DNA from 3 places in the Mesorhizobium sp. WSM3868 genome. Region 2 is predicted to be linked to each of the others. Evidence: riboswitches for the same ligand, from Rfam matches in the RefSeq annotation. Region 2 holds a riboswitch; each other region holds the start of a gene.
The links. Region 2 has a riboswitch for thiamine pyrophosphate ahead of thiB (thiamine ABC transporter substrate binding subunit). Riboswitches for the same ligand answer to the same signal wherever they lie in the genome.
Positions count from the first base shown of each region.

Region 1: it holds a riboswitch for thiamine pyrophosphate, as region 2 does, so the genes downstream of both, thiC (phosphomethylpyrimidine synthase ThiC) here and thiB (thiamine ABC transporter substrate binding subunit) in region 2, are expected to answer to the same signal.
Region 3: it holds a riboswitch for thiamine pyrophosphate, as region 2 does, so the genes downstream of both, CK221_RS30930 (phosphomethylpyrimidine synthase ThiC) here and thiB (thiamine ABC transporter substrate binding subunit) in region 2, are expected to answer to the same signal.

Region 1 is NZ_NSGB01000018.1:114,260-117,435, reverse strand. Features, by position in the region: gene thiC (phosphomethylpyrimidine synthase ThiC) at 1-1,250, opposite strand, end outside; TPP riboswitch at 1,363-1,474, opposite strand; gene CK221_RS31120 (hypothetical protein) at 1,480-1,605, shown strand; gene CK221_RS30420 (hypothetical protein) at 1,602-2,114, shown strand; gene CK221_RS24330 (phasin) at 2,338-2,799, opposite strand; gene otnK (3-oxo-tetronate kinase) at 3,127-3,176, opposite strand, start outside.
Region 2 is NZ_NSGB01000007.1:143,614-146,789, forward strand. Features, by position in the region: gene CK221_RS13845 (ABC-F family ATP-binding cassette domain-containing protein) at 1-609, opposite strand, end outside; gene CK221_RS13850 (thiamine diphosphokinase) at 611-1,255, opposite strand; TPP riboswitch at 1,397-1,510, shown strand; gene thiB (thiamine ABC transporter substrate binding subunit) at 1,552-2,559, shown strand; gene thiP (thiamine/thiamine pyrophosphate ABC transporter permease) at 2,776-3,176, shown strand, end outside.
Region 3 is NZ_NSGB01000023.1:63,345-66,520, reverse strand. Features, by position in the region: partial or broken gene CK221_RS30930 (phosphomethylpyrimidine synthase ThiC) at 467-1,266, opposite strand; TPP riboswitch at 1,346-1,456, opposite strand; gene CK221_RS26770 (FAD-binding oxidoreductase) at 1,595-2,068, opposite strand; partial or broken gene CK221_RS26765 (porin) at 2,119-3,117, opposite strand.

The DNA.
Region 1 (3,176 bases), on a different contig from region 2:
TTGATCTTGTGCATCGGCACGTGGCCGGGCCCTTCGATCATCACCTGGCAGTCCTTGGCCCAGGCGATCTTGGTGAGTTCGCCCAGCGTTTCCAGTTCGGCGAACTGGGCCGCGTCATTGGCGTCGGCGATCGAGCCGGGGCGAAGGCCGTCGCCGAGCGAGAACGCCACGTCATAGGACCGGGCGATGTCGCAGATATCCTCGAAATGCTCGTAGAGAAAACTCTCCTTGTGGTGATGCAGGCACCACTTGGCCATGATCGAGCCGCCGCGCGACACGATGCCGGTGACGCGATCGACGGTGAGCGGGATATAGGGCAGGCGCACGCCGGCATGGATCGTGAAATAGTCCACGCCCTGCTCGGCCTGCTCGATGAGGGTGTCGCGGAACACCTCCCAGGTCAGTTCCTCGGCGACGCCGCCGACCTTCTCCAGCGCCTGGTAGATCGGCACCGTGCCGATCGGCACCGGCGAATTGCGCACGATCCATTCGCGGATGTTGTGGATGTTGCGTCCGGTCGAGAGGTCCATCACCGTGTCGGCGCCCCAGCGGATCGCCCACACCATCTTCTCGACCTCCTCGGCCATCGACGAGGTGACGGCGGAGTTGCCGATATTGGCGTTGATCTTGACCAGGAAATTGCGGCCGATGATCATCGGCTCGCTTTCCGGGTGGTTAATGTTGGACGGGATGATGGCGCGGCCGCGCGCCACCTCGTCGCGCACGAATTCCGGCGTGACGAAGTCAGGGATCGCGGCGCCGAAGCTTTGGCCATCGCGTTGAAGTTTCGAACGCAACTGCTCACGGCCGAGGTTCTCGCGGATGGCGACGAACTCCATCTCAGGCGTGATGATGCCGGCGCGCGCATAGGCGAGCTGTGTGACAGCGCGGCCGCCGGCCGCGCGCAACGGTCTGTTGCGAACCGGGAATTCCGGCGTCAGGCGATCGGCTGAGACGAAGCCGTTGTCTTCCGGCTTGATCGTGCGGCCCTCGTAGCGCCCCACGTCTCCGCGCGCCTCGATCCATGCCTCGCGCAGCCGTGGCAAGCCACGCTCGATGTCGGTTTTCACCGTGGCGTCCGTGTAGGGACCGGACGAGTCGTAGACAGTGACCGGCGGCTCGCCGGCGCTCGAGTGGACCGAGATCTCGCGCATCGGCACCCGCAGCTCCGGGTGAAGCTGACCGGGTTTGTGGACCTTCTTCGAAGCGGACAATTCGCCGACGGTGACGGTCGGGGTGTGGGCATTCATGAGTGAGCCTCCTTGCTCGAGTGCAACGGAGACCCAGTCCACGCGATGAGGAGGAAGTGACGCTTCGCTTAGGATGCGGGCACTGCCCGAATGCCGAAGCCGGATTGCCGACCCGCGAAGCCTCGCACCGTCCCTACGCCAGTATGAACTGGATCAGGTTCAACGGGTCACTGCGCGCGATAGCAGTATCTCAGCCCCTTGCCGGGACTCCCCTGGTGAGGGGAGCAGGTTGGACGATGCGACGCTATCCTGTCAACTCGATTTCATGACTTCTCCAGCCTCGAACAAGGGCGACGAGAAGCAGCGCAACCACGCAGCTTTGATCGAGCATCTGACTTACATCGACGCCCATTGAGCCACGATCTTGCGCGCTGGAACTGGCAGCCGGACCCACTTGTCATCCGCCAAGGAAACGCTTTTGCGATCCCTTGTGGCGGCGGGTTGAAGAACGCATTTTTCGCCTCGAAGAGCATCTGTTCGGCGTCTACGGACGCTGGTTCGATTTGTTCAGGACCGGATTATTGTGCAGCCGTAAGGGTCGAGTTGCAGCGTTCCCACGACGGCTGCAAGGGCCTTGCCGGGAGCCTGTTCGCGAATGCTGTGGTTGTTCTCGTCCCGCGTCCCGCTCAACGCCGACAGGATCAGCGTACCGCCATTGCGACCTTTGGCGACTATCTGTTCGGGCCAATGCGCGATGCATTGAAGCGTTATGCCATGTGGGACCCGCCGCCGATTGCACCCGATTGGGCAGACGATTCCTGGGCGCGTGGCGCCGCGGCGCTTGCGACCCAAAGGCTCTTCGACTTCGAAAGCAGCCCCGGAGAAATCGCCGGCACCGGGCTGCAACGATCAACGGTCAAGTAGCTACAGGACCAAAGCGGCGTCCTCGTCCCGATTTCGGGCCTTCGTCTCCGTCTCTGCGCGCCTTTCCGTAGCCAACTGTTTGGAAAAGCGATGCTTGGCCGATGGATGAGGTTCGTGCAAAGGACGCCGGCCGAATGGAAGAAGACCGGCGCGAAGGTGCCGGTCTTGATGTCGTAACGAGCAGAGGAGGTCTGCGACCTCCGGTCTCGGATTGCCTGAGCAGTCAAGCGGCCTTGAGGTTCTTCAAAGCCTTTTCGAAGGCATCCTTGATCGGCTTGGATACGTCTTCGGTGGCTCTCAACATCACCGCCTGCAGGGTCTTGGCCTGCTCGACGGAAGTGTCGATCTGTTTGTTCACGAAAGCGGCCTGCAACTCGAAGAACTCGGATGGCGACTTCACGGCAACCAGTGCTTCGAGGTGAGCGAAGCCGGCTTCGGCATTGGCTCGCAGAGCTGCGATCGTCTTCAGCGACACCTCGTTGCGGGTGGTCTTGGCCACCTCAAGGGTCGACTCAAGAGCCTTTTGAGTCGCCTCGGCGTTCGATTCCAATTTGGAAAATGCTTCCTTCGCCTGCTCAACGCCCTGTTCGGCGACAGCGCGAACCTGCTCGGTAACCCGGTACGGCTCGTAAGTAGCGGATTCCGCGTTGTCGATCGTTTCGGTCTTGCCGGGGATCTTGGACATTTTCCATCCTTTTCCAGAGAGTGGCATTACACAAAGCCCCCCTGTTTCATCTACGAAATCGACACAACGGATTTATGAAGGGGCGAATTGTCGCTCAAGGGCACCACTGCGGCGGCCGGCGCGCTGCCGGCAGCGATCGGTGCAGGTCGTAGCGGCTGCCGTCATTCGGCAGGTCCGCCGGGCGCGAGATTGTGCATCACCGTCTTCGACCAAAAATCAGTCATTCGGTTGATGGCGCAGGAGCGGCCTCTTCGCAGTCCATCGCTGCCATTCGACCCTGGCGCGACCTTCTCAGTTATCCTTGGACAGCCAAGACCCCGTCACTCCTCATGCCAAAACGGCCAAGGCGTCCGCGAAGAAACGGTCGCCACCGAAAT
Region 2 (3,176 bases):
ATGCGCGAACCCCTTGTCCAGCCGGCGCGTCTGGCCGCGGTCGAGCCAGACGGTGGCGCGCGAGACGCGCTCGAGAAAGCGGCGGTCGTGCGAGATCAGGATCACGGCCGAGGAGGTGCGGGCAAGCTCTTCTTCCAGCCATTCGATGACCGACAGGTCGAGATGGTTGGTCGGCTCGTCGAGGAGCAGGATATCGGGCTCCGGCGCCATGACGCGGGCGAGTGCTGCGCGGCGCGCCTCGCCGCCGGAAAGGTCGTTCGGCCGCTCCTCGCCGGTCAGGCCGAGATGCTCCATCAGATAGGTGGCGCGATGCGGGTCGTCGGCCGGCCCGAGGCCGGCTTCGACATAGGCGCGCACGCTGGCGAAGCCATCCATATCGGGCATTTGCGGCAGGTAGCGCACCGTTGCCGAGGGCTGGCGGAATACTTCGCCGTCCTGCGGTTCGATCAGCCCCGCGACGATCTTGAGCAGCGTCGACTTGCCCGAACCGTTGCGGCCGACAAGCGCGATCTTCTCGCCGGCGGAGGCGCTCAGTGCCGCGCCGTCGAGCAGCGGCGTGCCGCCAAAAGTCAGTTTTATGCCATCCAGATTGAGAAGAGGCGGGGCCATGTCAGCTTTCGGGAAGAGGATAGGGGTGGGCGAGCAGCAGCGCCCGGCCACGCTCGAGCGCGATATGGAGCCGGCCCTTAACCTCATTTGATATGGTAAGCGAGGAGCCGAACGCCACCTCGACACCGTCCAGCGGCCATTTGGCGCCTGAGACCGTCAGGCCGGCGAGGTCGGAGAAGCCGAGCACCGAGAACAGCGTGCCCTCGGCGTAGTCGAAGCCGGCTTTGCCCGGCAGGATGGGCACGCCCTCCTGGGCGCCGCTGGTCAGCAGCACGGCCGTGCCCGCCTCGGCCAGCCGCACGCTTAGAGCCAAATGCAGAAAGGCATGATCGGCGCGCTTGCCGCCGAAGGCGCCGGCCAGCACCAGGCTGGTGGCGCCGCGCGCCAGCGCCTCGGCAATGGCGAGCTCGCCGTCGGTCATATCCTTCTCGGTCGGGAAAATCTTGCGCGGCACGGCGGCCAGATTCTCCGGCAGGCTCGCCGGCACCGAGTCGAAATCTCCGACCCAGAGCTCCGGCAGCAGGCCAAACATATCGGCATGGCCGATACCGGCATCGGCGGCGATAATGCGGGAGCCTTCGATCTGGCGATCGAGCCGAGGCGTGCGGACGAGATCGCCGCCAAGCAGGATGGTGAATGTGCCCATGGCCGTCGCCCTTACCAGCCCGGCCAACGAAACGGAAGCGGGCGCGTCCAAACGGAATCGCACTTCGCTACCGCGGTGAACCCTGATGGATGCCCAGGAAACTTCCGCTTGCGCGCCGCATCGGCCGGGCCTATGTCTCGAAATGCTCTAACGGGGTGCCGGACGCTGATTTTGCGAACCGGCTGAGAGGCACAAAGCCAACCCGCTGAACCTGATCCGGTTTGTACCGGCGGAGGGATTAGACGTTTCGGACCATCCGACGCCTCAATTCCTTTAACCGAACGAAGGAGGCGCCGATGCGCTCGCTATTGTCCAACCTTGTTCTTGCAGCCGGCCTTGTTTCGCTTTTGGCAGGCGGACCTGCCGAGGCGAAAGACAAGCTTACCGTCTACACCTACGAAAGCTTCACTGCCGAGTGGGGTCCCGGACCTGCGGTGAAGAAGGAGTTCGAGGCCGAATGCGGCTGCGATCTCGACTTCGTCTCCGTCGCCGACGGCGTGGCGCTGCTCAACCGCGTCAAGCTCGAAGGCGCCGGCACCAAGGCCGATATCGTGCTCGGCCTCGACACCAATCTCACCGCCGAGGCCAAGGCGAGCGGCTTGTTCGCGCCGCATGGCGCGGTGGCCGATGTGAATGTCCCCGGCGGTTGGAAAGACGACACCTTCGTGCCTTTCGACTACGGCTATTTCGCCGTCGTCTACGACACCGAAAAGCTGAAGAGGCCGCCGAAGAGCTTGAAGGAACTGGTCGAGGGCGCCGGCCCCGACAAGATCATCATCCAGGATCCGCGCACCTCGACGCCCGGCCTCGGCCTGCTTCTGTGGGTCAAGTCGGTCTATGGCGACAAGGCCCCGGAAGCCTGGGCCAAGCTGAAGCCGAAGGTGCTGACCGTGACGCCGGGCTGGAGCGAGGCCTATGGTCTGTTCACCAAGGGCGAGGCGCCGATGGTTCTCTCCTATACCACCTCGCCGGCCTATCACATGGTGGCCGAGAACACCGAGCGCTATCAGGCGGCGTCCTTCGATGAGGGCGAATATCTGCAGATCGAGGTCGCCGGCATCACCAAAACCGGCGCGAAGAACCCGCTGGCGGAAAAATTCATAGCCTTCATGACCGGTCCCAAGTTCCAGAACGTCATCCCGGAGACCAACTGGATGTTCCCGGCCGGCAAGACCGACAAGCCGCTCAACCCGGCCTTCGAAAAGCTGGTGAAGCCGACCAAAACCCTGCTGTTCAGCCCGGACGAGGTGGCGGCCAACCGCAAGGCCTGGGTGGATGAATGGCTGGCGGCGATGAGCAAGTAGGACGCAGGATGGCGCTTGAGCACCCCCCTCTGTCCGGCCGGCCATCTCCCCCGCAAAGGGGGAAATTCGCGGTCATCGGTGATTTCGCTAGCCGCCGACGGTGTAGGAAGAGCGGCAAAGCTGCCAATCTCCCTCCTAGAGAGGGAGATGTCCGGCAGGACAGAGGGGGGTGCGACGGAACGTGGCGTTCGCTAGCTCGAGCCAACGTGGTGCAGCGTGCAATCCACGCCGCGCCCTGACCCTCGCATCACCGCCGGCATCATCGCCCTTGTCGCCATCACTTTGCTCATCGGCGGCGCCTTCGCCGGCCTGATCCTCGAAGGCGCGAGCGGTCCGTCCAGCGCTGCCGCGGCCTTCGACAGCTATCTGCTCCGCGTCGCCCGCTTCACGCTTTGGCAGGCGCTGCTGTCGACATTGCTTTCGGTCTTGCCGGCAGTGTTCGTCGGCCGCGCCCTGTCCAGGCAAACGAACTTTCCCGGACGTCGCCTGATCCTGCAGTTGTTCACGGTGCCGCTGGCGCTGCCGGCCATCGTCGCCGCGCTCGGCGTGTTGGCGCTCTACGGCCATGCCGGTTATTTTGCCGGCATCCTCGGCACGTTCGGCGGTGGGGAATGGCC
Region 3 (3,176 bases), on a different contig from region 2:
ACTACCCCGAACAACTCGGCATACGACCAGCGCGTCACGCAGCGCTTCATGTCGGCGCACAGACGACATCCTCGTCGGGACCGCCGCTGAGCTTGTCATTGTCCTCACCGGCGGTATGCGGTTGGTAGCGGCCATTCTCACCTGGTCCGAGCTATCTGCGCCAATACGTGGTTGTTGCTTCCCCGACCCTCTGGTGGCCTGGGTATCCAGATCGCATCCTCGGCCTCGTGACGCCTTCATATTCATCATCCGTCGACCAGAGAAATCGATTGCTTCAATTACGAACATTCACGTTTTGGATGCATTCACGCGCAATCCGCGGTACTGACCGCCTCACTTCGGCGGGTGCTATCGAACCTTCGCCCGCTCAAGCAGCTCAGGGCCGCCCCGTGTCGAAGCTGTTGACGGCGAGTCTCGATTCGGCACCCGTGACCGCATCAAGCGAGCACCCTGCCATTCTCGCTTCGGAGCGCACGATCCATTCGCGGATGTTGTGGATGTTGCGCCGGGTCAAGAGGTCCATCACCGTATCGGCGCCCCAGCGGATCGCCCACACCATCTTCTCGACCTCCTCGGCCATCGACGAGCTGACGGCGGAGTTGCCGATATTGGCGTTGATCTTCGACCAGGAAATTGCGGCCGATAATCTCATCGGCTCGCTTTCCGGGTGGTAAATGTTGGACGGGATGATGGCGCGGGCGCGCGCCACCTCGTCGCGCACGAATTCCGGCGTGACGAAGTCAGGGATCGCGGCGCCAAAGCTTTCGCCATCGCGTTGAAGTGTCGAACGCAACTGCTCACGGCCGAGGTTCTCGCGGATGGCGACGAACTCCATCTCAGGCGTGATGATGCCGGCGCGCATAGGCAATCTGCGTCACGGCCTTGGCGGACTTCGCTCGCAGCGGCCGGTTGCGCATCGGAAATTCCAGCGTCAGGCTTTCGCCCGTCGCAGATCCATTGTCCTCCGGCCTGACATGGCGGCCGTCATAGGCCTCGACATCGCCGCGCGCCATGATCCATTCCTGGCATGGGCGGGCAGGGCCCATTTCGATGCAGGTTTCGACTGCCGGGTCGGTGTACGGGCCGGACGGATCGTAAACGGCCACGGACGGCTCGCCGGCCGTCGGATGGAGGGAGATCTCCCGCATCGGCACCCTGATGTGCGGGTGGATGGCACCGGGCTTGTGGATTTTCGCGAGGTGGGCAGTGGTCCCGTCGACACGGCGGGGGTGAGGGCAATCTCTTGAGGCTCCTTTGCTCATGCATTGGAGACCCAGCTCTGTGCCGGAAGGATGAAAAGACGCTTTGGTCGCCCTGCTCGAAACAGGACCTCGGGCGTAAACCCCGCGAAGCGCTTGCACCATCCTACGCTAGTATGAACTGAATCAGGTTCAACGGGTCACTGCGCCGCGACCAGCAGTATCTCAGCCCTTGCCGGGACCCCCTGGTGACTGCCTCTGTTGGACAGGCGGGCCCTATCTCGTCAAGCGCAGTGAAGAGGAATCGGCTTACTTAACCTCATCGATCATCAACGCTTCCAATCGTCACTAAAGCCCTTACGCAAAATGCATCGCGACATTCCGGATCGCCTGGCTCAAAGACTATTTGTCCGCCCGGCGGCACTGAAGCGCTCGATTGTATAGGGTTCGAGTGGTATTGGCGGGTCACGCCCAGACAGCAGATCGCCAACCAGTTTGCCCGTGGTCGGGCCTTGTGTGAGGCCCAGGTGACCGTGCCCGAACACATACAGAATGTGAGCATCGGTCGCGGAGCGGCTGATGACCGGTAAGGTATCCGGGGTCGCGGGCCGGTGGCCGCTCCACACCATGCCGCCGGGACCATCCAGGGCCGGGAGATAAGCCTTTGCAAGCTCAACCAAGCCTTTCGAGCGAGCAAAATTCGGGCTGGCTCGCAATCCTCCGAACTCGGCCGCACCGCCGATGCGTAAACCGATAGAGAGAGGTGCTGCCACGAAGTTGCTCTCTGCAAAGATCATCGTCCGGTTGAGTGCGATCTGGGGTGCAGCGATTGTGGTGTTGTAGCCGCGCTCGCTTTCGAGCAAGGGCATGGTCGCCAAGCTGGCGAGAAAGTCTAGTCGCGCAATCGACCACCGAGAGTTCATTCAATTAGAATGACCGGTTGGAAACTGAGGATGCCGCCGAGGCAATCTTTTTTGTCAGCCTTCGTCGAATTCACGTTCGAAGGGTCGACCATGCCGATGCCGTAGTGGCCGTAGTCGATTTCGACCGTCGCCGTGAAACCGGCAACGAGCGTGTAGACGACGTTTGCGGCCACACCATAGTTCTTGAACTGACCGCCCGAGATCTGAAGGTTGAACGAAGTTTTCTCGTCGAGTGCGTGAGTGGAGCCGGCCCAGAAGGCCCAGTTGCCGCTCCAAGTTTTGTAGAAGCCGCGACCGTGAGCGGCGATTGCACTGGTTGGATCATCGTTGATAACGCCAATGGAGCCATAGCCGAACATTCCGAATAGCGACAGCACATCCGTGACATTGACATCGACGCGGATCTTGCCGCCCAAAGCATCGTAGTTGCTGTCACGAGCGATTACGCTGGTGATCGCGCCCCAGCCCTGCGTTTGTTTTACGCCGAAGACGACGTGCGGGACATGGCTGTGGTTAGTACCGACTACACCCGACCCTTGTTCAAGTGAAACCAGAGCCGAAAGGCCATTGTCGGCATCGAAGTAATACTGGGCCACGTTGGTATCGAAGTCGCCGTACGGAACGAGTACGTTGATGAGGTCCGGCGTAGCCTGTAAGCGTGTCGAAGGGCGAATGGTCCTTACCAACTCGGAGGCCACCAAGCTGGAACCAGGCGGAAGTCAATTTGACGCCGCTATTGAAGCCATAGTTTTGAGGACTGTCCGGGCCTGGATAAGCGTTGCGGTTGCCGAAATTCACGCGGTTTTCAGTGTAGGTCCTCAGTGCGCCGAGTTCGGTCTCCTGGCGCGTCCAAGTTTTGAACGTGAAACGCGTGTTGTGGTGCCCTGAACCTCGCCAGTTCTCACATCGGTGGTTCTTGCCCCGTCATACGATCGGACATCGCCGAAGCCGACGTCGTAACGGATGTAGCCCCCGATGCGCAGGCAGGTCTCGGTGTCGGTGCGCAGGGGGCGCGGCAGCGCAGGACCCATGCCCTCCTTCCGTCAAGCGCCGC